One region of the Solibacillus sp. FSL R5-0449 genome, then DNA from elsewhere that is predicted to be linked to it. Evidence: riboswitches for the same ligand, from Rfam matches in the RefSeq annotation. Region 1 holds a riboswitch; each other region holds the start of a gene.

Evidence for each region. Region 1 has a riboswitch for lysine ahead of MKY27_RS11825 (aspartate kinase). Riboswitches for the same ligand answer to the same signal wherever they lie in the genome.
Region 2: linked by a shared signal. The riboswitch ahead of MKY27_RS08415 (transporter substrate-binding domain-containing protein) and the one ahead of MKY27_RS11825 (aspartate kinase) in region 1 are both predicted to bind lysine.
Region 3: linked by a shared signal. The riboswitch ahead of MKY27_RS01250 (amino acid permease) and the one ahead of MKY27_RS11825 (aspartate kinase) in region 1 are both predicted to bind lysine.

Annotation. Positions count from the first base shown of each region.
Region 1 is NZ_CP150239.1:2,363,914-2,374,049, reverse strand. It holds gene MKY27_RS11865 (DUF350 domain-containing protein) at 1-181, shown strand, start outside; gene MKY27_RS11860 (long-chain-fatty-acid--CoA ligase) at 599-2,290, shown strand; gene MKY27_RS11855 (TetR/AcrR family transcriptional regulator) at 2,395-2,976, shown strand; gene MKY27_RS11850 (enoyl-CoA hydratase) at 2,991-3,764, shown strand; gene MKY27_RS11845 (electron transfer flavoprotein subunit beta/FixA family protein) at 3,827-4,600, shown strand; gene MKY27_RS11840 (electron transfer flavoprotein subunit alpha/FixB family protein) at 4,657-5,634, shown strand; gene trxA (thioredoxin) at 5,897-6,211, shown strand; gene uvrC (excinuclease ABC subunit UvrC) at 6,347-8,137, shown strand; lysine riboswitch at 8,170-8,348, shown strand; gene MKY27_RS11825 (aspartate kinase) at 8,437-9,669, shown strand; gene MKY27_RS11820 (YslB family protein) at 9,766-10,136, opposite strand, start outside.
Region 2 is NZ_CP150239.1:1,721,827-1,731,962, forward strand. It holds gene MKY27_RS08380 (cold-shock protein) at 1-62, opposite strand, end outside; gene MKY27_RS08385 (DUF1033 family protein) at 281-571, opposite strand; gene MKY27_RS08390 (5-bromo-4-chloroindolyl phosphate hydrolysis family protein) at 868-1,515, shown strand; gene MKY27_RS08395 (toxic anion resistance protein) at 1,519-2,631, shown strand; gene MKY27_RS08400 (DUF6501 family protein) at 2,678-2,875, opposite strand; gene MKY27_RS08405 (amino acid ABC transporter ATP-binding protein) at 3,202-3,936, opposite strand; gene MKY27_RS08410 (amino acid ABC transporter permease) at 3,938-4,684, opposite strand; gene MKY27_RS08415 (transporter substrate-binding domain-containing protein) at 4,809-5,645, opposite strand; lysine riboswitch at 5,760-5,947, opposite strand; gene odhB (2-oxoglutarate dehydrogenase complex dihydrolipoyllysine-residue succinyltransferase) at 6,093-7,358, opposite strand; gene MKY27_RS08425 (2-oxoglutarate dehydrogenase E1 component) at 7,452-10,136, opposite strand, start outside.
Region 3 is NZ_CP150239.1:239,213-249,348, reverse strand. It holds gene MKY27_RS01250 (amino acid permease) at 1-1,411, opposite strand, end outside; lysine riboswitch at 1,669-1,849, opposite strand; gene MKY27_RS01245 (MFS transporter) at 2,000-3,196, shown strand; gene MKY27_RS01240 (restriction endonuclease) at 3,258-3,812, shown strand; gene MKY27_RS01235 (nitric oxide synthase oxygenase) at 3,855-4,910, opposite strand; gene MKY27_RS01230 (RtcB family protein) at 5,033-6,238, opposite strand; gene MKY27_RS01225 (hypothetical protein) at 6,334-6,498, opposite strand; gene MKY27_RS01220 (agmatinase family protein) at 6,968-7,936, opposite strand; gene hutI (imidazolonepropionase) at 7,933-9,162, opposite strand; gene hutU (urocanate hydratase) at 9,208-10,136, opposite strand, start outside.

The sequences.
Region 1 (10,136 bases):
AATGCTCGGTTGGGGTTTATTCGGTTTTACGTTACTAATCTTTGCCTATTTCTTATTTGAGTTTTTAACGCCGAAATTTAATGTGGATGAGGAGATAGCAGCTGACAATCGTTCAGTCGGATTTATCTCATTTACCATTTCACTCGGTTTGTCATTTGTTATCGGAGCAAGTATTTCATAGGAGCATATACATGGAAACATTATCGAAAATCTTACTCGTCGTCTGTTTCATTTTTTTCGCAGTCGGCATTTACTACATGATGACACTCTAAACATAAAAGCAAATGTCCTAGTATTTCGCTAGTGCATTTGCTTTTTTTACTGGTTTTGAAATTTATTATCACTCGACCAATCTATCCTTAACCAAAAAATATTTAATTTATTTAAAACTTTATTGGAAAAGTTATATTTCCATACTAAACGAATAGTCCTATATGTTTTATAGTCAATAATACTATAAAAGTCAAAATAAATAACGAGAAAATAATTGCATAAACGAGAATATAATGTGTATATCTATGAAAATAGTTTGAAACCATTTCCAGTTTTCATTATAATGATGTAAACAAGTAAAGCTTTATCGAAGGGGAGGAGTTTTATGACAGAAAAGGTTTGGTTGGCAAGCTATCCGAAAGAAGTACCACATTCAATTGAGTTGCCGGAAATACCTGTACACCAGTTTTTAACAGAAGCATTTGAGTCAATGCCGAATAAAGTGGCCATACACTTCATGGGGCGTGAACTTACGTACAAAGAGCTATATGAATCAGCATTGAAGTTTGCGAACTATTTGCGTTCTCTAGGGGTGGAGAAAGGCGATCGAGTAGCGATTATGCTGCCGAACTGTCCGCAAGCGGTTATCGCCTACTATGGCACGATGTATGCCGGTGGGGTTGTCGTACAGACGAATCCGCTTTATACAGAACGTGAGCTTCAATATCAGATGGCGGATTCCGGAGCAAAAGTAATCTTAGTGATGGATATTCTATACCCTAGGGCAATGAAAATATTACATGAAACTAATATTGAAAATGTCATTGTTTCAGGAATTAAAGATTATTTGCCATTCCCGAAAAACCTGGTGTATCCGTTCATCCAAAAGAAACAGTATGGTTTTAGTGTAAAGGTGGAGCATAGCGGAACGAATCACCTGTTCACAGAAATCATGAAAATGGCCAAGACGGATAAAATCGAGCAAGACTTTGATTTTGAAAACGATTTAGCCTTATTGCAATACACTGGGGGGACAACAGGTTACCCGAAAGGTGTTATGTTAACGCATAAAAACCTGATTGCAAATACATTAATGTGTGATGCATGGATGTATAAATGTAAAAAAGGTGAAGAGACAATTTTAGGCATACTTCCATTCTTCCATGTATATGGTATGACTACGGTATTAATTTTATCGGTCATGCAGCAGGGCAAGATGGTATTACTGCCGAAATTTGATGCAGAGCAAGCATTGAAAACGATTGATAAACAAAAACCAACTTTATTCCCCGGCGCCCCAACAATGTATATTGGCTTGTTGAATCACCCGGATTTATCAAAATATGATCTATCATCAATTAAAGCATGTTTAAGCGGTTCTGCTGCATTGCCACTGGAAGTTCAGGAAAAGTTTGAAGCATTGACAGGTGGTCGTCTAGTAGAAGGATACGGCTTAACCGAAACTTCTCCCGTAACACATGCCAACCCGATTTGGGATCATCGGATCAACGGTTCAATCGGTTTACCTTGGCCAAACACAGAAGCGGTTATTTTACGTTCAGGTGAAGCAGAAGTATTGCCTGTAGGTGAAATCGGCGAAATAGCGGTAAAAGGACCGCAAGTTATGAAGGGCTATTGGAATCGTCCTGAAGAAACAGCGATGACATTTACAGATGGCTGGTTTTTAACAGGGGATTTAGGTTATATGGATGAAAAGGGTTATTTCTATGTTGTTGACCGCAAAAAAGATATGATTATTGCAGGTGGATTTAATATTTACCCGCGTGAAGTAGAAGAAGTGCTGTATGAGCATGAGGCGATCCAGGAATGTGTCGTTGCCGGTATACCTGATCCGTATCGCGGAGAAACCGTTAAGGCGTATATTGTTCTTAAAGAGGGTAAATCAGTTACAGACAAAGAACTGAACGAGTATTGCCGTAAAAACTTGGCTGCTTATAAAGTGCCTCGTTTCTATGAATTCCGTCAAGAGCTGCCGAAAACAGCAGTCGGAAAGATTTTACGACGTACACTAATTGAAGAAGAAAAACAGAAAATGGCACAACAAGAAGCAAAATAATTAATTGTTTAGCAAACTATTGACAGAATGCAGAACAAACTATAATATGAAAACATGAATGAATGGTCATTCATGTTTTCATATTTTTTTTGGTGGTGATCTGCTTGAAACGAAACAAACCCAAATATATGCAAATAGTAGACGCGGCAGTCATTGCTATAGCAGAAAACGGCTATCATCAAGCCCAGGTTTCCAAAATAGCCAAACAAGCCGGGGTTGCTGATGGTACAATCTATTTATATTTTAAAAACAAAGAAGATATTTTAATTTCTGTATTCCAGGAAAAAATGGGTATTTTCGTAGAGAATTTACAGGCTATAATAAAAAGTGGGGAAACTGCTTCCGATAAGTTATGTAAAATGATCGAAAATCATTTCCGTGTTCTATCAAGTGATCGCCACTTGGCAACAGTAACTCAGCTGGAGTTACGCCAATCGAATAAAGAGATTAGACTGAAAATTAATTCTATTCTAAAAGAATATTTAATTTTACTAGATCAAATTTTAATCGAAGGTATGCTAAATGGTGAATTCAACCAGACGATGGATGTTCGTATTGCGAGACAAATGGTGTTTGGCACAATTGACGAAATTACGACAACTTGGGTAATGAATGAAAATCGATATGATTTATTAGAGCAAGCTCCGAAAGTAAAGCAATTACTGCTAAACGCACTAAAAGCATAAAGGGGATGTAGAGGATGGAGTTTCTAAGTTGGAAAGTAGAAGAAGGGGTAGCAATTGCAACAATTTCAAGACCACCAGCAAATGCACTTTCACAAGGCTTGATCCAAGACGTGAATGCACTTTTAGACGCTGTAGAAAATGATGAAAATGTACGTGTTATCGTCTTACATGGCGAAGGACGGTTCTTCTCTGCAGGTGCGGATATTAAAGAGTTTACGAGCGTACAGTCAGGAGAAGCATTTACAGGATTGGCGAAAAATGGACAAGATGTTTTCGAGCGTATTGAAACATTCAGTAAACCGGTTATCGCCGCAATCCACGGTGCTGCATTAGGGGGCGGATTGGAACTTGCGATGGGATGCCATATGCGCTTTGTAACCGCATCGGCAAAATTAGGCTTACCTGAACTATCACTAGGCTTAATACCTGGATTCGCAGGAACACAGCGATTACCACGTTATGTTGGTGTAGCAAAAGCAGCGGAAATGATGTTTACAAGTGACCCGATTACGGGGGCTGAAGCTGTTGAGTGGGGATTAGCAAACCGTGCTTATTCCGATGAAGAGCTGTTGCCTGAAACATTGAAAATCGCTAAAAAAATTGCGAAAAAATCACCAATCGCGCTTAAAGCAGCGATCCAAATGCTGAATTACTCGAAACCATCATCTTATTACGATGGTGTAAATGCTGAAGCAAACAGCTTCGGTGAAGTATTTGTTTCTGAAGATGCTAAAGAAGGTATCCAAGCATTTATTGAAAAACGTGAGCCAGTGTTTACTGGCAAATAAAAAAATGTATTCTTCCCTGTTTTTCGGGATTAAAATTAAAAAGCTTTTAGGAGGTCTAGATTATGAATATTTTTGTATTAGTAAAACGTACTTTTGACACAGAAGAAAAAATCGTCGTATCAGGCGGTAAAATTCAGGAAGATGGTGCAGAATTCATCATCAATCCATATGATGAGTACGCAATTGAAGAAGCAATTCAAAAGCGTGACGCATTAGGCGGTAAAGTAACAGTTGTGACAATCGGTGGCGAAGATGCAGAAAAGCAGTTACGTACAGCTTTAGCAATGGGTGCCGATGAAGCGGTATTGATTAATACAGAAGATGATTTAGATGAGCTTGACCAATATTCTTCAGCTTATATTTTAGCGGAATATTTAAAAGACAAAGAAGCAGATTTAATTTTAGCAGGAAATGTAGCGATCGATGGTGGTTCAGGACAAGTTGGCCCGCGCTTAGCAGACCTGCTGGGCATTAACTACGTAACAACTATTACTTCATTGGAAATCGAAGGCACGAACGTTAAGATTGTGCGTGATATCGAAGGGGACGCTGAAGTATTAGAAACATCATTACCATTATTAGTAACAGCTCAACAAGGTTTAAACGAGCCGCGTTACCCATCTTTACCGGGAATTATGAAAGCGAAGAAGAAACCGCTTGCAGAACTGGAATTGGATGATTTGGATATCGATGAAGACGATGTTGAAGTAAAAGTAGAAACAGTTGAAATTTACTTACCGCCACAAAAAGCGGCTGGTCGTGTATTAGAAGGCGATCTTTCTGCACAGGTAAAAGAATTAGTAAACTTACTTCATAACGAAGCAAAAGTAGTCTAATAGAAGTCAACTAGCGTACGAAAATTTTTACGAAGATGGTAATGGAGGGATATTCTATGTCAAAGAAAGTTTTAGTGTTAGGTGAAGTTCGCGAAGGGAGCTTACGTAACGTTTCATTTGAAGCAATTGCAGCAGGTTTACAAATCGCTGACGGCGGTGAAGTAGTAGGTTTATTAGTTGGGGATGCAGTAGCTGAATTAACACAGGAATTAATCGCATACGGAGCGAGCCGTGTTATCACAGTAGAACATCCACATTTGAAAAACTATACATCTGACGGATACAGCCAAGCAATTTTAGCAGTAATAGAACAAGAAAATCCAGAAGCAATCGTTTTCGGTCATACTTCTTTAGGTAAAGACTTATCGCCAAAAATTGCTTCACGCTTACAATCTGGTTTAATTTCAGATGTTACGGAAATTCAGGGAGCAGGCGATGATACAGTATTTGTTCGCCCAATCTACTCTGGTAAAGCATTTGAAAAAGTAAAAATCAAAGAGGGTATTATTTTTGCGACAATTCGTCCAAACAATATTCCGCCATTAGTAAAAGACGATTCTCGTTCTGGTGAAGTATCATCAGTATCAGTTGATATTACAAATTTACGTACAATCATCAAAGAAGTTGTACGCAAATCAACTGAAGGTGTAGATCTTTCAGAAGCGAAAGTAGTAGTTGCAGGTGGTCGTGGTGTTAAATCAGAAGAAGGTTTTGAGCCATTAAAAGAGCTTGCTAATTTACTAGGTGGAGCAGTTGGCGCATCTCGTGGTGCATGTGATGCTGAATATTGCGATTACTCATTACAAATCGGCCAAACTGGTAAAGTTGTAACACCTGATTTATATATCGCTGCAGGGATTTCTGGTGCGATCCAGCATTTAGCTGGTATGTCGAACTCAAAAGTGATTGTTGCGATCAACAAAGATCCAGAAGCGAATATCTTTAAAGTAGCAGACTACGGTATCGTTGGCGACTTATTCGAAGTAGTGCCAATGTTAATCGAAGAGTTTAAAGCACTTAAAGTAAATGCTTAACAAGTGATTAGGGGCTTCCTTCTTTTGAAGGGAGCCTTTTAATTTTTATTATGGTGAGGTAAGTATGGTGTGAAGAGAAATGGATATCGTATAATGCATTAAATTGTTTAAATAAAGGGTATAGTTCTTCTAATATCCTCTAAAATCCATCGGAAACAATGGCTAAATTTGAGGGTCATGATATTCCCAAGCATTTTACTACTGTTTAATTGGGAAAACATGCTATACTACAACCATATGTTATTTAAGGAGGCTATTTAATATGGCAATTGTACACGCGACAGATCAAACATTTCCACAAGAAATTTCAAACGGCACAGTTTTAGTAGACTTTTGGGCTACTTGGTGCGGACCATGTAAAATGATCGCTCCAGTTCTTGAAGAATTAGATTCAGAAATCGGTAACGATGTTAAAATCGTAAAAGTTGATGTTGATAACAACCAAGGTACTGCTGCTGATTACCAAATCATGTCAATCCCATCATTATTATTATTCGTAGATGGTGAATTAAAAGCAAAAACTGCTGGCTTCATGCCAAAAGAAGCTTTAGTTGATTTCATTAACGACAACAAATAATTAAACCATTGACCATTCAAACGCCAAGGCGTTACTGATATGTCAACAAGCCGTATGCCGTATAAGGTGTACGGCTTTTTTCTTATACCCCAATCAGTTAAAATAAAAGAAAGGACATATTAAACAGGTGAGAAAATGAATGCAATCATAAAAGCAAAACTAGAAATACTGCCAAATGAATCAGGTTGCTATATTATGAAAGACCGTCAAGGCACGATTATCTACGTTGGTAAGGCGAAAGTATTGAAAAATCGAGTACGTTCTTACTTTACGGGAAGTCATGACGGGAAAACTGCAAGACTAGTCAGTGAGATTGAAGACTTCGAATATATTGTGACTTCAAGCGATTTGGAAGCCCTTATTCTGGAGCTGAATTTAATTAAGCTGCATGACCCGAAGTATAATGTAAAACTAACGGATGATAAAACGTATCCTTATATAAAAATAACGAATGAACGATACCCTCGTATTATTACGACAAGAAAAGTGAAGAAGGATAAAGCGAAATATTTCGGTCCGTATCCGAATGCCTATGCGGCGAACGAAACGCGTAAATTACTGGACCGTCTGTACCCGCTTCGTAAATGTACGCATCTGCCTAACCAGGTGTGCCTGTACTATCACTTAGGTCAATGTTTGGCACCGTGTGTAAAGGATATTGAAAAACAGGTGTATGATGAAATGATTGATGAGATTTCGAAGTTCTTAAATGGGGGCGTCGAAGAAATACAACAAGACCTTCAGCAAAAAATGCTGGATGCAGCCGAAAATCTGGAGTTTGAGCGGGCAAAGGAATTCCGGGATTTGATTGCCCATATTGATCAGATTATGGAAAAGCAAAAAATCGTCACAGATGATTTAAGCAACCGGGATGTATTTGGCTATGCAGTGGAAAAAGGCTGGATGTGTGTTCAGGTGTTTTTCGTGCGTCAAGGTAAACTCATTGAGCGGGATGTTTCGGTTTTCCCGATCTATAATGAGCCGGAAGAGGAATTTTTAACATTTGTCGGGCGTTTTTACGAACAGCCGCATCATCTATTGCCAAAAGAGATTTTTGTACCGAAATCGATTAACGAAACAATTTTACAAAAGCTTTTGAATGTGAAGGTACTGACACCAAAGCGCGGTTCCAAAAAAGAGCTTGTTGATCTGGCGATGAAAAATGCGGAAATCGCCATTCATGAGAAATTCCAGTTGATTGAACGTCAAGAAGAGCGGACAGTAGGGGCTTGTGAAGCGCTTGCTGAAGCAATGCAAATTCCGTTGCCGCTTAGAATAGAGGCGTTTGATAACAGTCATATGCATGGTGCAGACCCGGTATCGGCGATGGTTGTTTTCATCGACGGGAAGCCTGCGAAAAAGGAATACCGGAAATATAAAACAAGGGAAGCGGCCAAGCATGATGACTATGGCGCGATGCAGGAAGTCATTCGACGCCGCTATACACGTGTACTGCGAGAAAATCTGCCATTGCCTGACCTGATTCTCATCGATGGGGGAAAAGGACAAATGGAAGTCGCACGTGAAGTAATCGAAGACGAACTTGGCTTAGTCATCCCGATTGCAGGACTTGCTAAAGACGAAAAGCATAATACGTCCCAGCTTTTATTTGGTACGCCTCCGGGAGTTGTACCGTTGAAGCGTACAAGTGACGGCTTCTATTTATTGCAGCGTATTCAAGATGAAGTTCACCGATTTGCGATTACATTTTTACGTCAGCAGCATCAAACGAATGCCATTACTTCTGTTCTTGATGGGATTGAAGGAGTGGGTCCGAAGCGAAAGCAGCAGCTTATGAAGCATTTTGGTTCAGTGAAAAAAATTCGCGAAGCAAGCGAGCTGCAGCTGCAGGAATCAGGAGTACCGGCAAAATTGGCGGAAGTCATCTATCGTCATTTTCATGAAGCACCATTGAATAAAGAATAGGGTTGTGCTAATATAAAAGACAATTCAATATTTACTAAGATAGAGGCGCAGTATTCAACAGTACATTGCTCGAGGAAGAACAATTCCATTGACAGCAATCGAAAGGGGGTCCTGCCGAAGTGAAGTGCGTATTGTTCGCGCAGTTTGCTGGTTTTGCATTTAAGAGATGTAAAACTGTCAGAGCTTTATGTTCTGGAGGGCTATCCTGAAAAACTTATAACTATTATTTGTATTGACGGCGGCTTTCCATGAACTCGGAAAGCCGTCTTTTTTGTTTTCAAATTTAAGGAGGGAAAAGAATGGAGACAGTTGTTGTAAAGTTTGGCGGTCCGGCATTGACTACACCGGAAAAAATAGTACACCTAGCTAAAAAAGTGATAAAAGAGCAAGGGCGTGGCATAAACTTAGTCGTTGTCGTTTCTTCAATGCCCGCTATACGACGAGAATTGAGACAATATGCTGCTGAAATTACCGATGAGCCGTCGAAACGGGAAATGGATGCATTCGTCTCATCAGCAACACAAATAACAAGTGCGATGCTTGCAATGGCGATTCAGGAGCATGGAGGCAAAGCTGTCTCTTTAGCTGGATGGCAAACAGGTATCCATACAAATCAAAAGCATGGTAACGCACGGATCGATCATGTCGATAGTAAACGAATTCAGGAACATTTGGCATTAGGCGAAATCGTCGTCGTAGCAGGTTTTCAAGGAGTTACGGGGACAGACAATATTTCAACATTCGGCAAAGGAGGTTCTGAAACTTCAGCGGTTGCACTTGCGGTTGCCCTCGAAGCAGAGCGTGTCGAGATTTTTTCATCGGTTGAAGGGATTTTCACAGCAGACCCAGAAATTGTAAAGGGATCTAGGAAACTACCGGAAGTTTCTTATGATGAGATGTTGGAATTTGCAAATTTAGGGGCTAAAATATTGCAACCACGTGCGGTTGAACTTGCCAAAAAATACAATATACCGCTCATTGTACGTTCTTTCGTACAGGACGTGGAAGGCACTTTTATTAAAGGGGATGTAGACATGGAGAAAAACTTACTTGTACGCGGGATAGCCTACGAATCGGATATTATTCGTTTGACGATCGGCTATGATTCGTATGAAACCGCGTCATTGGCAGAAGTGTTTAGTGTTTTAGCAGAAAATGATATCAATGTGGATATTATTGTTCAAGCAGTCATTGATGGCGTGAAGCCGACCATTTCCTTTTCAATTTCCAAGGATGAGTTTGCGGAAGCATTACGGGTTCTGGAAACTAGTAAATTATCACTTGGATTTAGTTTTGCAGATTTTGAAGTAGGTTTAGCGAAAGTATCGATTATCGGTTCTGCGATGGCATCCAATCCTGGGGTGGCAGCTCGCATGTTTGCACGTTTGGGACGCGAACATATTCCTGTAAAAATGGTCAGCACTTCGGAAATCAAAGTGTCTGTCGTTGTACCACAGGAAGAAATGGTTCGTGCTGCGAATGTGCTGCATGAGGAATTCGATTTGGCAATGAAAGAAGTAACCGCTTCTTAAAGTAATAGCTGGAAATGAGCTGAAGTAGCTTATTTCCAGCTTTTTTATTGTGCAAATTTGCATCTTCACCAATAGATAATTATGATAAGTTGAAGACTAAATTTTCTCTTTTAAATCCCATTTTAACGTAAATTTTACGATGTGTTTGTCATTGTCTTTTTCTTCATAGCATTCCGTCAAATAGCCAAGCTGTTTTTGCTTCTGCTCTGCCAAAAAGCCGGCTTCAAGACGGAAACAACGTTGTACAATATTAAGTGGCAATTCCTCAGATGTCGAAAGTATGTAGTGAAGTTCGTCCTTCGTTTCCTTTTCCAGAATTAACTGGCCCCAGCCAGCTTCCATGAAAAATGAAGGCAGTTCATCCATTGAAAATAATGGGAACTTTCTTGCAATTTCTTTACCTGCCCAATATAAAACATCTTCTTCATGCTTTCCTAAAATAGAAGGAAGAAGATGGTCACGAATGA
Region 2 (10,136 bases), 640 kb from region 1:
TCTACCTCGATGAAGCCAAAACCTTTTTCTGAGTTAAACCATTTTACTGTACCTTGTTTCATCAATAAATACCTCCAAAAATAAAAGTTAACAATTAAAAAACCAAATAAAAAAACACATATTACAAGAGTACCGATCCACTAACTCGATTACTGTTTGTAATATGTAAAGCCATTGTATTCGGTCAATCTTTCAATTGTTAAATATAGTATATATATCATAATTATGACTGTCAATTACCATTTGGTAAATTAAGCAAATTTTCAATCAAATGCAGTTATTATTGTGTAATCGCTTCTGGTGTCAAAACAATTATACCGTGATAAATTTGGGCATCGTCATCACACGCTTCACAAAATTCACATTCATCCTCAGACCAAAATGCATAAAATCGTTCATTTTTATGTGCTTCAAACTCATATTTGTTTCGAAATTGAGTAAGCAAATGATTCAATGCCATTTGGAATTGATGTTCTGTATCATATTGATCTGTTGATACGATATACTCTTCCCAACCGTCAAATTGCCACCAAGGCTCATAATCCGCCTTCATATAAATAATTTTATACATATACATTATCCTTTCTTTCTCTATATTTTATACACTTTTGTCTGTGATGTCTAATAATGCTTATTATATTAGGGGAAGAATGGAAATCAAAATAATTGTGCTGCTTTCCAAATCATTTTACTTTTTAATAGAGCCAAAACTTGTTACGATTAATAAAAAGCCGCCATTTCTATTTCGGTTGAAATATTTGGTATGTAATAATTAATTCTGTTGATTATTCTGCAATATAGTAAGTAAAATTGAAACTTTTTTACGTTTCATACGTATCAATAGTATCGAGTAAAGGAGGTATGAAAATGCTTGGTCCTATAAATTTTCTAACACGGCATCTAATTAATGTATTAGTTTTTTCCACAGCAGTAACACTTACGTTTGTTAATTTTACCGGAATGACAACGATGCTGGCATTACCTCTTGGAGCAGCAGCATATTTCATCAGCAATAAAGTAACTTACGCTATTCAGAAAACGACACAGAGTAAAAAAATTGGGCTTTCCAAATCGGAATACAATTTAATCGAAGCACAATTAAAACAGGCCCGTTCACATATTCAGGCATTAAATCAGCAATATGTCCGAGTGCGTTCGGTACGTTCGTTCAAGCAAATCAATGAAATGCAAAAACTGGCAAAACGCATTATCAATATTGTACAGACAAATCCACACAAATTTTATGCAGTGGAAGATTTCTTCTATGCACACTTGCCGTCAGCCGTACAGCTGTCCGATAAATACACGTTACTGACAAAAGAGCAGGTGCCTGGTACTGAAGTGCATTTAGCATTGGAAGATACACGCAGAACTTTAAAAGAACTGCAAATTACGATGGAATCAGATTTGAAAAGTGCTTTATCTTCGGATATCGAAAACTTGAAAATCGAACTCGACTTTGCAAAATTGTCGAATGAAAAGCGTAAAGATCGATTAAAAATCGGCGGTGAGTAACAAATGAATATGACAAATAATCCATTTGATGCCTTTACAGCGAGTGAAAACGTTGACTTGCAAGTAAGTAAAGAACAATTTGCGGTGAATGTTGCAAACAATGCAGCCTCACCGCTTTTCGCATCATTATCAAATGACATGAAACAACGGGCATTGCAGCTGGCCCAAAATTTAGAACCAAAAAATTATGAAACCGTTCTGGCATTTGGTTTGCCGGCGCAAGAAGCATTAAAAAAGTTCACGACCCAGATGCTGCAGTATATTCAGCGCAAAGATGTACGGAAAGTCGGTGAAGTATTATCCGATTTGATGCAGCATTTGGAGATGATTGACCCGGATGCTTTAATCGAACAGGAAAAAGGTTTTTTTGCTAAACTGTTCAGTCGTTCCACACAGTCTATTCAAGAAATTATGACCCATTACAATAAGTTGAGTAAACGGATTGACCGCTTAAGTATTCAACTGGAATATAACCAAAATGCATTATTAAACGATTATCAGTTTTTAAATAAGCTGTATGCGATCAATGAAGATTATTTTCAGGAAATCAATGTTTATATTGCAACACTGGAAATAAAAAAACAGCATATGCGCGATGTTGTGTTACCTGCACTTCAAAAAGAAATTGTAGAAGGACAAAATCCATTTAAACAGCATGAATTGAAAGATATTGAAATGCAAATCGAATGGATTGACCGCCGTATGTATGACCTGGAACTGTCCCGTGAAGTGGCAATCCAGTATGCCCCGCAAATCCGGATGATTCAACAAACAAATCAAATGCTGATCGAAAAAATTCAAAGTTCGATTATGACGACGATTCCTTTATGGCAGTCGCAAATAGCGATGTTATTAAATATGAACAATCAGCGTCGAGCAATACGTTCCCAGGAGCGTCTGATGGATGCATCGGAACAATTAATGCGTAAGAACGGCAAAATGCTGGAAGTGTCCAAAAAAGCGGCAAACCGTCCAGCATTATCCCATAGTGATATTGACCGCTTTAAACAGACCCAAATGCAATTGCTGCACGATATTGAGGATACATTACGGGTGCACGTTGAAACAGACGAAAAGCGTCACGCAATCGAACATACAATCTTAGAGCAAAAATAAAAAGGTGTGCGAAAAAGCCATAATGACTTTTCGCACACCTTTTATTTTAAGCGAAGTATTCTTTGTAGAAACCGCCAACTTCACCTGTATTGTCGATGACAAAAATGAACTCTTCTGTTTCGTTTTTCACTTCATACTCTTTACCTGCTGTTAAAACATTTGATACTAAATATTTCGATGCATCTGTATGTACGCATTTTACTGTGCGAATTGTCGGAGCATCTTTCCAATTTAAATGTAACATGTTGTTCCCTCACTTTTATCTATTATCGATACTCTCCTATTTTATATGATTTTCCTGTCAGTGGAAAGCGAGTTGTAGTAAAAATCAACTTTTCTTGTTTCTAAATGAACTCATTCAAGTTAAACTCCTAAATTTATCGCTGTTTGAGATATTTGATAGAACAACTTTTCCATGTTAAACTCACAAACAGAGGTGGAAATAATGGTATTTGGTAGTGTTCCGATGTGGTTTTTCGCGATTGCCATTGCTTTTGCAATTGTATTTATAATAATAAGCGAATGGAATTCACGAAAATAAGCTCGCAGTTAACTGCGAGCTTATTGCTTTTACCGTAATGTTCGTTTCAGGAACTCTTTTGTACGGTCGTGTTTCGGGTTTACGAGCAATTGTTCCGGAGGGCCTTCTTCAACGATAACCCCTTTATCCATAAATACAATCCGGTCTGATACTTCTTTGGCGAACTCCATTTCATGAGTAACAATCAGCATTGTATTTCCCTGGTCTGCCAGATGGCGCATTACCTTCAATACTTCCCCTACCATTTCAGGGTCAAGCGCTGATGTCGGTTCATCAAACAGCATTACATCCGGATCCATCGCTAATGCACGAGCAATGGCAACACGTTGTTTCTGTCCACCGGATAAGTGTTTCGGTTTCGCATTCTTATAGGCACTCATGCCGACAAGCTCCAAATACTTCATCGCATTTCGTTCGGCTTCCTCTTTAGAACGCTTCAACACTTTAATTTGACCAACAATACAGTTATTTAGCACATCCAGATTATTGAATAAATTGAACTGCTGGAATACCATACCTAAATGCGTACGGTACTTTTCAATTTGATGACCGTCATTTAAAATATTCTCACCATTGTAGATGATTTCCCCTGCTGTTGGTGTTTCCAGTAAATTAATGCAGCGTAACAGTGTCGATTTCCCTGAACCGGAAGATCCGATCAATGTTACGACTTCCCCTTTGTTTACCTGGAAATTAACATCTTTTAAAACTTCGTGATCACCGAATTTTTTATTTAAATGGTTAATATCAATTACAACTGCCATCTTATTCACCATCCTTATCTAGCTTGTTGCCTGTAATAAGTTCCACTTTATACGAAGACGGGCCATCCATCTTTTTCTCGAATAATAGTAAGAAACGAGTTACAGTAAATGTCATGATAAAGTATAATACCGTCGCGATAAAGAACGCTTCGATGTATTTGTAGTTACTGCCTGCGATCGAATTCGCTGTAAAGAACAGCTCCACTACCGAAATGACACTTAATACAGATGAATCTTTAATATTCATAACGAACTGATTCCCTGTTGCAGGTAAAATATTGCGCGCTACTTGCGGCAGCACAATATGAATCATTGTTTGCAGGTGATTCATACCAATCGCCTGTGCAGCTTCAAATTGCCCTTTATCAATCGATACGATACCACCGCGTACATATTCGGCCATATAGGCGCCTGTGTTTAAACTGATGACGATAGAGGCTGCTAAAAAGCGGTCAATATCGATGCCTAAATAGACAAGACCGTAAAATACGACCATCGCTTGTACCATCATCGGCGTTCCTCTAAAAATTTCCACATATGCTGTTAAAATAAAATTAACAACCTTCAATAGTGCTGATTTAATATTTTTTTTACGTTGTGGAATTGTGTGCATAATCCCGATGAAAAATCCGATCAGCGTTCCGCAAATTGTCCCGATAATTGCCAAGAGCAGTGCTGTCCATGCGCCTCGTACAAATAAATCCCAGTTGTCCGTAAACAAGTTCCATGATGATTCTAAAAATGCCATCGCCTTGTCCTCCGTTTCTATCTTTGTTTATATTATTTATGTACGAAATGATCATTTTAATAGAAAAAGGTTGTCTTCCGTCTGCCGGCAAGACAACCTCATTAAAACTGTTAATCCAACACGATTATTGTGCTGCTGGTTGATTTGCAATTGCGTCTTCCATTAATTGTTGACGCTCTTCTTCCGAAATTTCAGCTAAAACTTTGTTAATTTGTTCACGTAAATCAGAACCCTTTTTCAAACCTACCGCTACAGCTGTTGACGCTTCATCTGCTTCGAAGTTTGGCTCAGGTACGATGTATTTAATGTTATTCAGTGCCATCTCAGCAGAGATCCCTTCTGGACGTTCTGAAACATATCCATCAATTGCGCCTGACTGTAATTGTACACGCATTGCACCAAAATCAGTTGCCGCTACTTGTTTTTGAACACCTTCGATTTGATCGATTACATCATAGTGTGTTGTCGCTTGCTGACCAGTAATTTTCGCACCTGCAAAGTCAGATAATGAAGTTGCATTAGCATATGGGCCGTCTTCTTTTACAACGATGACATAGTCACTTGTATAATAGTTCTCTGTAAAATCAACTACTTCCTTACGTTCAGGCATTGGTGACATACCAGCAATTACTAGATCAATGGCACCTGATTGTAGTGATGGAATTAAACCATCCCAGTCTGTCTTAACAATTTGAAGTTCCATGTCCAGACCTTCAGCGATTTTCTTCGCGATTTCCACGTCATAGCCTGCTGCGTATTCCTTAGAACCTTTAATTTGAACTCCGCCATTGGCATCATCTTTTTGTGACCAGTTGAAAGGTGCATACGCTGCTTCCATTCCAATTTTAAGCACTTTTTTGTCGGAATCAGAACCGCCTGTAGTACCTTCTTCGCTCGAGCCACATGCAGCCAGCAATAGCATTGTCATGGCTGTCAGTAAAATTAATAGTCTCTTTTTCATAGAAAATCTCTCCTCTTTTGTTAAATTTCGGACGCATTATATGCAAAAAACGACCTAAAAGAAGAACTTTAGGTCGTTTAAATTATAATTAGCCCGAATCCTCTACAGTTCCCATTTTGAGATAGCACAACTCAACCATCAGGGATATAGATGATTGAGACAGTTCTGCAATTGTTCACTGCAGACCCAGCATTGTAAAATTGAGCATTTACAACACTTCGGCGATATTTCCTTCTTTTATATTTCACAGCCAGCTCATGGCTCCATATAAAACTGTTAAGTATCGCGCCTCTACCTCACGAGATTGTGAGGTTTTAATATGAAATTGATAAGTTTTATATTACATTATTGCGACATTTCCGTCAACAATCATTTTTCTGAAATTTTAAGGTAAAAAAAGTAAATGCGCAATACATAAAGTATCGCGCATTCGTAGAGAAAATACTATTAAGAATTTAATAATAAATCTTCTGGGTTTTCGATCATTTCTTTAACTGTTTTCAGGAAGCCAACAGAATCTTTACCATCGATGATACGGTGGTCGTAAGATAATGCTACATACATCATTGGACGAATTTGAACTTCACCATTAACAGCTACTGGACGGTTTACGATTGAGTGCATACCTAAAATACCAGCTTGAGTACCGTTCATGATTGGTGTTGACATTAATGAACCGAATACACCACCGTTAGTGATAGTGAATGATCCGCCAGCCATGTCGTTTAAGCCTAATTTTTTGTCGCGTGCTTTTCCAGCTAACTCTGCAATGTTTTTCTCGATCTCAGCAAAGTTTTTCGCATTTGCATCACGAACAACTGGTACTACTAAACCTTCTTCAGTTGATACGGCAATACCGATATCGAAGAAGTTGTTTAAGTGAATTTCATCACCGTTAATTTGTGCATTTACATATGGATATTTCTTCAATGCTGCTACTACAGCTTTTGTGAAGAATGACATGAAGCCTAATTTAATATCGTTAGCTTTCACGAACTCATCTTGTTTACGTTTACGTAAAGCCATAATGTTCGTCATATCAATTTCGTTGAATGTAGTTAACATTGCAGTTGATTGCTTAACTTCTAATAGACGTTTTGCAATTGTTTGACGACGACGGCTCATTTTTTCAACTGTTACACGGTCTGTGTCAGCTGCTGGTGTAAAGATCATTGGACCGTTACCTGCTGCTGGTGCTTGAGTAGCTGATGCTGCAGGAGCTGCTGGTGCTGTACCATGAGCTGCAACGTCTTGTACACGTACGCGACCTTGTGGATCAACAGGTGAAATTGCTGCTAAGTCGATGCCTTTTTCACGAGCTAATTTACGAGCTGCCGGTGAAGCGATTACACGCTCACTTGAAGTTTCTTCGGCAGCAACTGGAGCCGGAGCTGCTTTAGGAGCTTCTTCTTTTGCTGGAGCCGGAGCTGCTTTAGGAGCTTCTTCTTCTTTAGCTGCTGGTGCAGGTGCTGCGCCTTCGCCAGCTTCAACAACTGCGATTACTTGTCCTACTAATACAGTATCGCCTTCTTCAGCTAAAATTTGCTTTAAAACGCCTGCTTCTTCAGAGATGATTTCAGCATTAACTTTATCAGTTTCTAACTCAACGATGAATTCGCCTTTTTCTACGCGATCTCCAACTTTTTTCACCCACTGGGCAATTGTACCTTCAGTAATTGATTCTGCTAATTCAGGGACTTTAATTTCAGCCACGTTCATATCCTCCTTTAATTACGCTACACATCCATTGTATAGCAAGCCACTTCTATTTTAAATAGAAGCAGCTCTTTTTAAACAAATCATTTATTACTTTTCAAGTGCTTCGTTCACTAATTTCGCTTGTGCTGCTTTATGTGAATCGCCATCACCTTCAGAAGTTGAGCTCATTGCAGGACGTCCTACATAGCGCACTTTTTTGCCTTCTGCGATATCATATAATGTTTCAAGAACATATGTCCATGAACCTTGGTTTTTCGGTTCTTCCTGTACCCAAACGATTTCTTTAACATTCGGGAAACGAGCGATAATATCTTTCACTTGTTGTGCAGGGAATGGATAAATTTGTTCAACACGAACAATGTGTAAGTGATCTAAGCCTTCGCCGTCTTTCACGCGTTCAGCTAAATCGATCATTACTTTACCAGTACCAAGTACTACTTTTTCAACCGCTTCTGTGTTTTTGCCTAAACCTTCTTGCTCGATTACTTCTTGGAAGCGACCGTTTGCAAGCTGTTCAGCAGTAGCTGCAGCAAGTGGGTGACGTAAAAGTGATTTTGGAGAAACCACTACTAATGGACGTACACCTTCAGTACCTAATAATGCAGCTTGACGGCGTAATAAGTGGTAGTAGTTGCCTGCATTTGAACAGTTCGCTACGAACCAGTTATTTTCTGCAGATAACTGCAGGAATCGTTCCATACGGCTTGATGAGTGTTCTGGACCTTGGCCTTCATAACCATGTGGTAATAGAAGTACGAATCCAGATTTTTGACCCCATTTAGCGCGTGCACTTGAGATGAAGTTATCAAACATTACTTGTGCCATGTTCGCAAAGTCACCGAATTGTGCTTCCCATACAGATAATACATTTTGGTTTTCTAGATTATACCCGTATTCGAAACCTACTACACCTGCTTCTGTAAGTGGTGAGTTATAAACTGAGAATGATGCTTTTGCACCTTCAATGTGGTGTAACGGTGTAAATTCAGAACCATTGTTTTTATCATGTAATACTAAGTGACGTTGAGAGAACGTACCACGCTGAGCATCCTGACCAGTGAAACGAACAGGTGTGCCATCTTGTGTGATTGTTGCATATGCTAATGTTTCAGCATGACCCCAGTCGATTTTGCCATCTTTGAATGCATCACGGCGTTTAGCTAAAATTTTACCTAACTTGTTTTGCGGTTCAAAACCATCTGCAAAGACAAGAAGATCTTCATTTACTTTAGCAAGACGTTCAGCATCTACTTTCGTATCGATTTCAGGGAATTCGATTTTAAGTTCTTCCGGCATGTTAGGCGTTACATGCTCGTCTTTTTCAGCCATTTCTTTTACATGATCATACGCAGCTTGCATTTCTGCATAAATAGAAGTATCTAATGCTTTTACTTCATCAGCAGACAGAACACCTGCTTCTGCTAATTCTGCACCGTATAATGCACGAATTGGTTCATGTTTTGCTACTAATTTATATGTTTCAGGGTTTGTTACTGTCGGATCATCTGTTTCGTTATGACCGTAACGGCGGTAACCGATTAAGTCGATTACGATATCCTTTTTGAACTTCGCACGGTATTCCGCAACAAAGCGACCAACAGCTGCTACTGTTTCAGGGCTGTCAGCGTTTACATGGATTACCGGAATATCATAGCCTTTTGCAGGGTCAGATGAATAATTAGATGAACGTGAATCATGTAATTCAGTTGTGAAACCGATCATGTTGTTCGCGATAATTTGAACAGTACCACCTGTTTTGAATCCTGCTGTTTGAGAGAAGTTGAAGCCTTCCGTTACAATCCCTTGACCAGCGAATGCCGCGTCACCGTGTAAAATGATACCGAATGCATTTGATGGATCATGTTTTGCAACACCTGCTTCTGATACATCATCTTGTGCTGCACGTACAGAACCGATTACAAGCGGATTCCCTACTTCTAAGTGAGATGGGTTGTATGCTAATTTAACGTTCAATCCTGAATCATGAGTGTAAGATGCACCCATATGATATTTAACATCGCCAGTCCAGCCTTTTGTAATTTCTAATTTACCGTCTTCAGGGAAGAATAGGTCATTAGAAACATGGGCGAAATCAGAGAACATCATATCGTATGGTTTATTTAATACGTGAGTTAATACGTTTAAACGACCACGGTGTGCCATACCGATACGAACGTTTTTTACACCTTTCGCTTCAGCTGATTTGATAATTTCATCTAATAAAATGATTTGAGTGTCTAAACCTTCTCCAGAGAAACGTTTTTGACCAACAAATGTTTTATGAATGAATTTTTCAAAGTTTTCAATGCGTGTTAAACGCTCTAATACTGCTTTCTTTTCATCAGCAGATAACGTTTTTTTGAATGTGCCGCCTTCTACTTGCGCTTCGATCCAAGCACGTTCTTCCGGATTTTGTAAATGTGCAACTTCCACACCAATTTTATCAGTGTAGACAGATTTTAAATAATCAATTGCTTCCTTACCGTTTGTAACACCTGCAGGAACATTAGCGAAAAATACTGATGCAGGAATAGCCTGTAAATCTGCTGCTGTTAAATTGAATACGCTTTCTTCAATGCGCGAAGTATCTAATTGACGATTTTTTAATGGGTATAAATCTGCTGCTAAATGGCCGTACTCACGAATTGATTCTGCCAACTTAACTGCTGCTAAAACTTTTTTGTAGTCTCCAGTACCTGTTACTGCTGCTGTTGCAACCGGTTGTTGACCATCTGCAAATACAGGACCACCGTAAGCCTGGAATAATTCCAC
Region 3 (10,136 bases), 1.5 Mb from region 1:
TGTGTTTAAATTTGTAGCCAAACCATAAAGCAGCAAACAGTGGTAAACCGATATATGAAACGATAACACCGTACCAGTCAATTGTTCCGCCCATGAACGCCATATAGTTTTGACCTAGTACGACAATCATACATAGGGCAAACGCGAATAGCGGACCGAATGGGAAGAATCTCGATACATATGGTAAATCGCTTAAAGAATGTCCTTGTGCGACATATGCACGGCGGAATCGGTAATGACTGATTGCAATGCCGAGCCAAGCGATGAAGCCGGACATACCGGAAGCATTTAATAACCAAATGTACACGACACCGTCACCGAAAAATGATGCAAGGAATGCTAATGAACCGACTGCCAAAGTAGCAAGAAGTGCATACATTGGAATACCACGCTTTGTTACTTTCATGAACAGTTTTGGCGCTTTGCCTTCAACCGCTAACTGATAAAGCATACGACTTGCTGCATATAATCCAGAGTTCCCTGCTGATAACATTGCCGTTAAAATAATCGCATTCATAACCGATGCCGCAAATGCCACACCTAAGTTTTCAAATACTAATGTAAACGGGCTTGTCGCAATATCTTCTGACAAAAGACGTGAATCCGTATATGGAATAAGCAATCCGATTGCGCCGATTGCGAAAATGTAAAACAGTAAAATACGCCAGAATACTGAACGTACCGCTTTTGGAATGTTTTTGCCCGGGTCATCTGTTTCCCCTGCCGTTACCCCAAGCATTTCCGTACCTTGGAATGAAAATCCGGCTGCAAGGAAAATACCGAACAGTGCAAGGAAACCGCCATTAAACGGTGCGTCGTCTTTCACGAAGTTCGTGAAGCCGACCGGATCGTTCCCGCCTAAAATACCGAAAATCATCAGGAAGCTGACAATGATGAAGACGATGACTGTCGCAACTTTAATCATCGCAAACCAGTATTCCGCTTCACCGAAAGCTTTTACAGATGCTAAGTTAAATGATAAAACGACTACGATAAATAAAATTGTCCATAAAATCGACGAACTGTCCGGGAACCAGTATTTCATAATTAACGAAACAGCCGCAATTTCTGCTGCAATTGTAATTGCCCAGTTGTACCAATAGTTCCAGCCAAGTGCAAAGCCTAAAGCCGGATCCACAAATTTTGTTGCATACGTACTAAACGAACCGGATGTTGGCATATAGGCAGCCATTTCCCCTAATGATGTCATTAAGAAATACACCATAACGCCGATCAGTGCATATGCGAGCAATGCCCCGCCAGGACCTGCCTGTGCAATCGCACCGCCTGATGCTAAAAATAAACCTGTACCGATCGTTCCGCCAAGCGATATCATCGTTACATGGCGACTTTTTAATCCTCTTTTCAGCTCATTTTTGTTACCGAGCTGATCTATTTTAATCTCACTCATGATCTTAAAAACTCCTTTGTTTTAGCCAATACTGTTGCAATAAGTGCGGCTGTCCATTAGCCGCTTTAACTTTTTAGCCAATTGAGGTGGTTTTTTAGCCAAAATTATACGTTTTTTAGCCTACTGAGCTAGTTTTTTAGCCAAATTTTTGTATTTTTTAGCCAATCCCCGCAACTTTTTAGCCACTCTCGCCTAAATCCGTAAAAAGAAAAACCACCACAAGTTTTTGTGATGGTTATATTTACACCTCAACAAACTTGAAAGATAGCTCAACACATGCTCACACATGTGACAGTTCTGTTCCTTATCGGAAACAGCCCCAGCATTATTTTCAAGAAGAAAAATAACACTTCGGCAACCATTCCTTTCATAAAGCTTCACCGATTCTTCCTAATCTCAGCTATACTAGTCTTAATGATTGCGACCTCTACCTCATAAATCTACATGAGGTAATGTTTTATTTAATTGAAACAATGATTAAAAGTCTAACATAACATTTTTTTGATAGCAATGACTTCATCTTTATTCTGTTTTTTAAGAGTATTCATACTACTCAAACATATATTACTAGTCAAAAGGAGAATTAAAATGGACACCGAGCAATTAAATCAAAACAGCAAAAAAATACTATCCAACCGACCGCTCATCTATTTTATGGTCGCCGTATTTTTATTTGCGACAACATTGCGTACACCGATTACATTAATCGGACCAATTATTTCATTTATTCGTGACGACCTTGGGATATCGAACTTTCTTGCAGGCTTTTTAACGACTATTCCTTTAATTGCCTTTGCGGTCGTTTCGCCATTTGCACCGCGTATTGCCCGTAAGTTTGGGATGGAATGGACATTATTTTATTCCGTCATCTTGCTATGTGTAGGGATTTTACTGCGTTCACTTGGGGCAACATCTTTACTCGTTTTAGGAACAATATTAATCGGGGTCGCAATTGCATTTGGTAATGTCCTTATCCCTAGTTTTTTCAAATGGAAATTCCCATTACATATCGGCTTATTAACAGGGATTTATTCCGTATCGATGAACATTTCTTCCGGACTTGCTGCAGGCTTCAGTTATCCTATTGCTGCAAGCGCAGGCTGGCAAATCGCAGCTGGAATTACGATTATTTTAGGTATTCTTACAATGCTGATTTGGCTGCCGATTTTGCGCCAGGAAAAAGTCGAATTACATATGCCCTCTTCGCAGACGAAAACGCATATGTGGAAATCACCGCTTGCCTGGGCAGTCGCTGGAGCAATGGGTTTTCAATCATTTATATTTTACTGCTCGTCCGCGTGGATACCGGAAATTTTCGTTAGTCAGGGACTTGATGCTACTGCTTCCGGCTGGATGGTGTCCGTTATGCAGTTTTCGCAAATTCCGATGACATTTATTATTCCGATTATCGCCGGTAAAATCGCTTCACAACGACCAATCGTTGTTTTCTTTACAATCTGTTACTTAGTTGGATTTACTGGTGTGTTGATAGAATGGACAAGTCTCGCTATTGTCTGGATGATTTTATTGGGCTTTGCAGGTGGGGCTTCATTCGGTTTAGTACTGATGCTGTTTTCTCTGCGTACAGAGACAGCCTATGATGCAGCTGAACTTTCAGGATTTGCACAATCAATCGGTTATTTTATTGCCGCAATCGGACCGATTCTATTCGGCTATGTCCATGATTTGACGGACAGCTGGTCAATCCCGGTGATGCTGTTTATCCTAATTTCTGTACTGTTATTTTTTGCTTCTTTTATGAGCGCAAACAATCGGACGATATAACCAAACGTATGTACCCTTTTATGATATAATAGCGTTAGTAAACAAAAGGAGTACAGAACTATTGCGTAAAAAGAGAAAACGAAATAAAAAACGCCTGCCGGTTATCCCGCTGTTTTTCATCGCCTCGGCTGGTGCAGCTGGTTTTTATGTCACACAAACAGCTGAAGGGATCGGCTATGGAATTGTCGCTTATTTCGTACTATATATCGCGTTTAAAATTTGGCTGAAATCGCTGAAGACGAGGAAGTTACGGAAATCCGGCATCCGTGAAGTCGACAAAATGACCGGTGAGGATTTCGAGAGATTTTTAGGAGAATTATTTAAGCGACGCGGTTTTAAAGTGAGCTATACCGCAACGAGCGGTGACTACGGTGCAGACCTTATTCTAAAGGACGGAAAAGATATTATCGCTGTCCAGGCAAAACGCTATTCCGGTACGGTCGGTGTAAAAGCCGTTCAGGAAATTATCGGTGCGGTAAAAATGTATGAGGCAACTGAAGCATGGGTTGTCACCAACAGTCATTTTACACGCCAGGCTGAAAAACTTGCCGACATCAATGACGTTTATTTAATCGATCGTGATGAATTGATTCAAATTATGTTAAATAAAAGGTAAAGAAACAGGTGTGCAGAGGCTTTCGCTTCCTGCACACCTATTTTAATATGGCTGCTGTTGGTAGAAGTAATTTGGTTTTTTTATCGTGTTGGCAATTGGTTCATGATACAGATCTGTCGTTGCAGGAGATAGTGGCGGTACAAGCCAAACCCAGTTGCCGGTTACATCGCGGTTGCTTTTATTTTCCTGCACTTGAAACAGCTGAAACTGCTGAGCTGCTGTATGATGATCGACAATACTAACGCCCGCCTTTTTATAGGAATGAAGAACCGCAACATTCAATTCAACTAGTGCACGGTCCTTCCAAAGCGATGCATTCATTGTAGTATCCAACCCCATTGCTTCTGCTACTTTCGGGAGAAAATTATAGCGGTACGTATCCGCCAAGTTGCGCGCACCAATTTCTGTCCCCATATACCACCCGTTAAACGGGGCTGCCGGAAAATCAGTACCGGCAATATTAAAACGCATACTCGAAATAATCGGAACTGCATACCATTTCATATTTAATGATGAAAAATCATACTCCGGATGGGTGATCGCCACTTCCAGCACACGCTCTTTCGGAATATCAAAAAACATAGGCTCCCGTTCATCAACTTGAATGACAAGTGGTAGTACATCATAGTGAGTACGTGCACCCCACCAGCCAAGGCTTTCACATATTTTCGTAAACTCGATCGAATCGGAATCTCCGACAATCCCACTATCTGTTTCATAGCCGGCATAGCGGATGAGCTGATGATTCCAGATGCGTACACGGTCCGGTTCAAACAGTGTTATAGCCGGTCTGATTTTCCCGTTATTGGCCGCAAAATCAATATGGTTAAGAAGTGCTTCGTAAATTTCAGCTTCATTTAATAATTGGCGCTTATCAAACACGTTTAAGCTATTCCAAAACAGGCGCCCGATACATTTATTGCTGTTGCGCCATGCAACTCGCGCCCCGTATGTAAGCTCATCTGTCGATAAAATAAAGTCCGAATGCTGGGCATCTTCCAAACGCTTTTTCAGCCACTCTTCTGTCTGATTTGTTTCTTTTTTATATAAAGTAAGGAAATCTATACGTTCATGCACTATTGAAGTCGTTGTTGCCATCTATTTCATCCCCTTCTAGCCTTATTTTGGCCTCTTGGAAAAGGAAACACAATGAAACAACAACCGATTAAAACATGTATATTTCATACATGACTAAATTTGTTCATAAAGTGGTTTTTAGATTATCTCTTCCATTTATCACTCGCTTTGAAATTATAAACCGGTGTCACGTGCTTCTGGATTGTCACCGTTTCTCCGATTTGCTCGACAATTTCCTGCATCGGCTTATAGGCCATTGGTGCTTCGTCGAGTGTTTCTTCACTTACCGAAGTTGTCCAAACCCCTTGCATCGTCTGTTTGAAATCATCCATCGACAGGTTTTTCATTGCGGCTGTCCGCGAATAAATCCGGCCTGCTCCATGTGGGGCGGATTCATTCCATTCGGCATTTCCTTTTCCGATACAAATAAGAGAACCGTCCCGCATATTCATCGGAATGACGAGCTTTTCATCCTTTGCCGCCCGCACTGCCCCTTTACGCAAAACCATGGCATCCGTATCAATATAATTGTGTACGGAATCAAACTGCTCCGCGAACTCCCACTTCATATGCTCGGCGATTGTCTTGGCAATATGGATCCGATTTTCATGTGCAAAACGCTGTGCCAGTTTCATATCCGCAATATAATCCCGGAACAGATCGCCTTCTAAATATGCCAGATCCTTTGGCACAACCGGATTTTCATTCTTATAGGCATTAACCATTTTTTGAATGTCCTTGCTGTTTCCGGCTTCCTTCATTGCCGCAATTCTTTCGGATAAATCTTCGCGCTGCAATGACTCAAATGCACGCTTCTGATGCCAGTTCGCCACCTTTGCCCCGACATAGCGCGAGCCCGTATGAATCAATAAATAATGAACTCCCGTCTCATCTTTTGCAAGCTCGATAAAATGATTGCCGCCGCCTAATGTACCTAGCGAGCGGCCTGTATATTCATTTTGCAAGCCACGTGCGATGAAGTTTTCGTTTGCAAAAAGTTCAGCGCCCATTCTATTTAGTGCAGTTTCATGGATTTCATTGCCGCTCGGTACGAAACGTCGGATTGTTGTATCAAGTTCATTAAAATCAATGTTACCTTTACCGATTTCCGAAACGAGCACCCCACATCCTACATCAACGCCGACGAGATTCGGTACAACACGGGCATTCAACTGAATTGTTGTGCCGATGACACAGCCTTTTCCGGCATGATAATCGGGCATAATTCGTACTTTTGTCCCTTCCATAAACGGCTGATTGACGAGTTCATCAATTTGCTGAATCGCTACTTCCTGTGGTGTGTTTGTATAAATTTTCGCGTTTGTATATTTCCCGTTAATTTCGATCAATGCTATTCACGCCTTTCTTTTTTAAACTGAGTACAGCGAATATAAGAAGTGCCACCCCGATATAGCTTCCGAGCAGAAAAACCGGGGATCCTCGGTTAACAAAATCCGAATACCATTTCAGATTGCAGCCCAACCGTATCCGGTGCGAATTGCGGCTTGTAGAAGAATGTTTGAACCAAACCAATTAACAGCAGTATTGCGTAATATAGAATATGTAAGAGCAGTGCTCCGATGAATGCGAACAGGATTTTACGTTTCATGACAGACCTCCCTTTGTGAAAGTAATTGTTACTGTTTACGAGTGGAGGTGAGGAGAAGTTTCATAAATTTTCCTTTTATAGTAGCTTGCATTTTATTAGAAGAAATAAGAGTAAGAAAACTTGAGGGTTATATTTGAAACTTTCAGCTGTATATTTGAAGATTGAGGGTCGATATTAGAAAATCCATTTGTTTTATTAGAAAATGGACGATTTATTAGAAACTTGAGTACAGATATTAGAAAATCTCGGGAATTTATTAGAAAACCAGATCTCTCCTCAAATAAAATGGGCCGTTCGAAAAGCGGTTAAACTTTTCAAACAGCCCATTTAACTATTTTTTCGCCACATCCAATGCGATGTCTGCTTTTTCTTTCCTCCTTTACCCCCTGTTTTGATTATTAATCCATTTTTGTTATTTTTCACTCCATAAAAAAAACCGAATTCCCCAAAAAGAAATTCGGTCAGCTTTTCATTTCAAATGAACAAATCTCGATACCAGCATCGTTAAAAACGCGTACACTCCGGCTTTTACTGTCTGCAATTCACGTGTATCACGATGCGGATCGACACAGACAAAATCCATACCTTTTACAATTTCGTATTTCCCCACTTCATAAAGCAAATCAAAAAGCTCTTCTGTCCGCATCCCACCTGGTGTAGACGCAGGAACTCCCGGGGCATATGCAATATCAAGTACGTCCATATCAACTGTCACATAAACAATATCTACTTTTCCAGAAAGCTCTTCCATGACATTAGCGATTATGGACTCCGCGCCACGACGACGGAAATCCTTTAACGTAATACGATTCACCCCATAATGGTCCGCAGTACAAATAAGGCTCGGGGCATTATAAAAACCGTGCAGCCCGATGTTGTACACATCCTCACCCTTCACTATCCCTGCATCAAGCAGCTGACGGATCGGCGTACCATTTGTCGGTCCATCTGATTCCGTTGCTCGTAAATCCAGATGGGTATCAAACTGTAAAATACCGATTCGTTTGCCGGAAGAATTTGCAAAAGCCCTTACAACCGGGGCAGTAACCGAATGATCTCCGCCAATTTGTACATAGAAGCTCGCAGGACAATTATTCAATATATCCATCATCGCTTGTTCGATATTGTCATGACACTGCAAAATATTCGTTCCGTGCATTTTCACATCGCCAACATCCGCAACCCGTAGTTCCCGAATATCCACATCCTCATCAATCGAATACGTCGTAAACAGATTCCAACTTTTACGGAAAAAATCCGGATATTCCGAAGCTGCCGAAGCACTGATCGACGAACGGGACAGCGGGACCCCTGTTAAAACCACATCAAAGGATTCCGAAAGCTCCGCATAACTTGGTACAATCCAGTCTTTAACCTTCAAGTCTTCAGATTCCACCCGATTCCAAGAAGTTGCCGGGCTTACTAGAAAAGCGCTCACAGTAAGCTGCCACCTTTCACAACGACTTTCCCTGCTTTAATGACAGTGTCGGTATGATTCATCCCGTAAAAATATTGAAGCTGCTTATAATTCGGAACGTCCAAAATCAGTACATCCGCCTGTTTTCCTTTTTCGAGCGTGCCGACCTGATCAGCACGTTTTATCGCGTGGGCGGCATTGATCGTTGTTGCACAAAGCACTTCCTCCATCGTCATTCCCATGTTCATGCATGCCAAATTTTGAATGAACGGCAAGCTGATCGTTGGCGAAGAACCCGGATTAAAGTCCGTTGAAATTGCTACAGGTACACCACTATCAACCATCAGGCGACCCCTTGCATACGGTGCGCGTAAAAAGAAGGCGGTTCCCGGCAAGAGTACAGCAATCGTACCGGCCTTTGCCATAGCTGCAATTCCTTCATCTGAAGCAACGAGTAAATGCTCTGCGGAGATGGCCCCTACTTCTGCAGCGAGTTCCGCGCCTTCATACGGCTCAATTTCATCTGCATGAATTTTCGGTGTCAGTCCGTATTCTTTCCCCGCTTCCAAAATCAGGCGGGATTGCTCAGGTGTGAACACCCCTTTTTCGCAAAAGACATCATTGAATTCCGCAAGCCCCAATTCCGCCACTTTTGGAATCATCTGCTCGATTATAATTTTCACGAATTGATCTTCATTGCCTTTAAATTCTTTCGGAACAGCATGTGCACCCATAAAAGTAGAGACGATATCGACAACATGCTCTTCCTGCAGTTTCTTTACAACATAAAGCTGTTTGAGTTCGTTTTCAAGATCAAGGCCGTAGCCTGATTTTGCTTCAACCGTTGTAACACCGTGACGCAAAAACACGTTTAAGTGCTGAACGGTTTTGTTGTATAGCTCATCAAAATTCGCTTCGCGCGTTTTTGTCGTCGTATAGTGAATCCCGCCACCTGCATTCATAATGTCCATATAGGACCTTCCGGCAAGGCGCATATTCAGCTCATGTTCACGTGTCCCCCCATGTACTAAATGTGTATGGCAGTCAACAAGACCCGGCATAACAATCTTCCCGCGTGCATCAATAACCTCGGCATCGCTTACTAGATGCGGATATTCTTGTTTTATTTCATCAAGAGGCGCAATCATTGCAATGCGATCGTCTTCGATTAATACACTTACCTCTTTTTTCAGACCGAGCTCGCTCATTTGCTCACGGCGGCGCGGTAATTTCACATCACATTCCATTGTTAATACTTCATTTGCATTGTTTATTAAAATAGCCAAAGTTCATCATCCTTTTAGCATCGGCATATTGATACCTTTTTCTTTTGCTGTGCGAACTGCAATATCGTAGCCTGCATCTGCATGGCGTACAACCCCCATACCCGGGTCTGAAATAAGCACGCGATTGATCTTTTCTGCAGCAAGTGTTGTTCCGTCAGCTACTAGTACTTGGCCGGCATGTTGGGAATAGCCCATTCCTACACCACCGCCGTGATGGATGCTCACCCAGCTTGCACCGCCTGCCGTATTGACGAGCGCATTTAATAATGGCCAGTCTGATACAGCATCCGATCCGTCCTGCATCCCTTCTGTCTCACGGTTTGGTGAAGCGACAGATCCAGAGTCCAAATGATCACGACCGAATACAATCGGCGCTTTTAATTCACCATTTGCGACCATTTCGTTCACTCTTAGGGCAAAGCGGTGGCGGTCGCCATATCCCAGCCAGCAAATGCGGGCAGGTAAGCCTTGCCATTTCACCATTTTCTGCGCCATATCGATCCAGTTTACTAATGCCTTATCTTCAGCAAACATTTCTTTAGCCAAAGCATCTGTTTTGTAAATATCCTCCGGGTCGCCTGACAATGCTACCCAGCGGAAAGGTCCCTTTCCTTCACAGAATAACGGGCGAATATAGGCAGGTACAAATCCAGGGAAATCAAAAGCATTTTCCACACCCATTTCCTTTGCATACGCACGGATATTGTTTCCGTAGTCGAATGTTTCCGCACCTGCCTGCTGGAATTCAAGCATTGTCCGTACATGCTCTGCCATTGTTTCCTTTGCTCGGCGCTCATATGTTTTCACATCTGTTTTGCGCAATTGAAGTGCCTCCTCCAACGTCATCCCGTTTGGAATATAGCCGTTAATCGGGTCGTGCGCAGATGTCTGGTCTGTCACGAAATCCGGAATCATGCCACGATTTAACAGCTCAC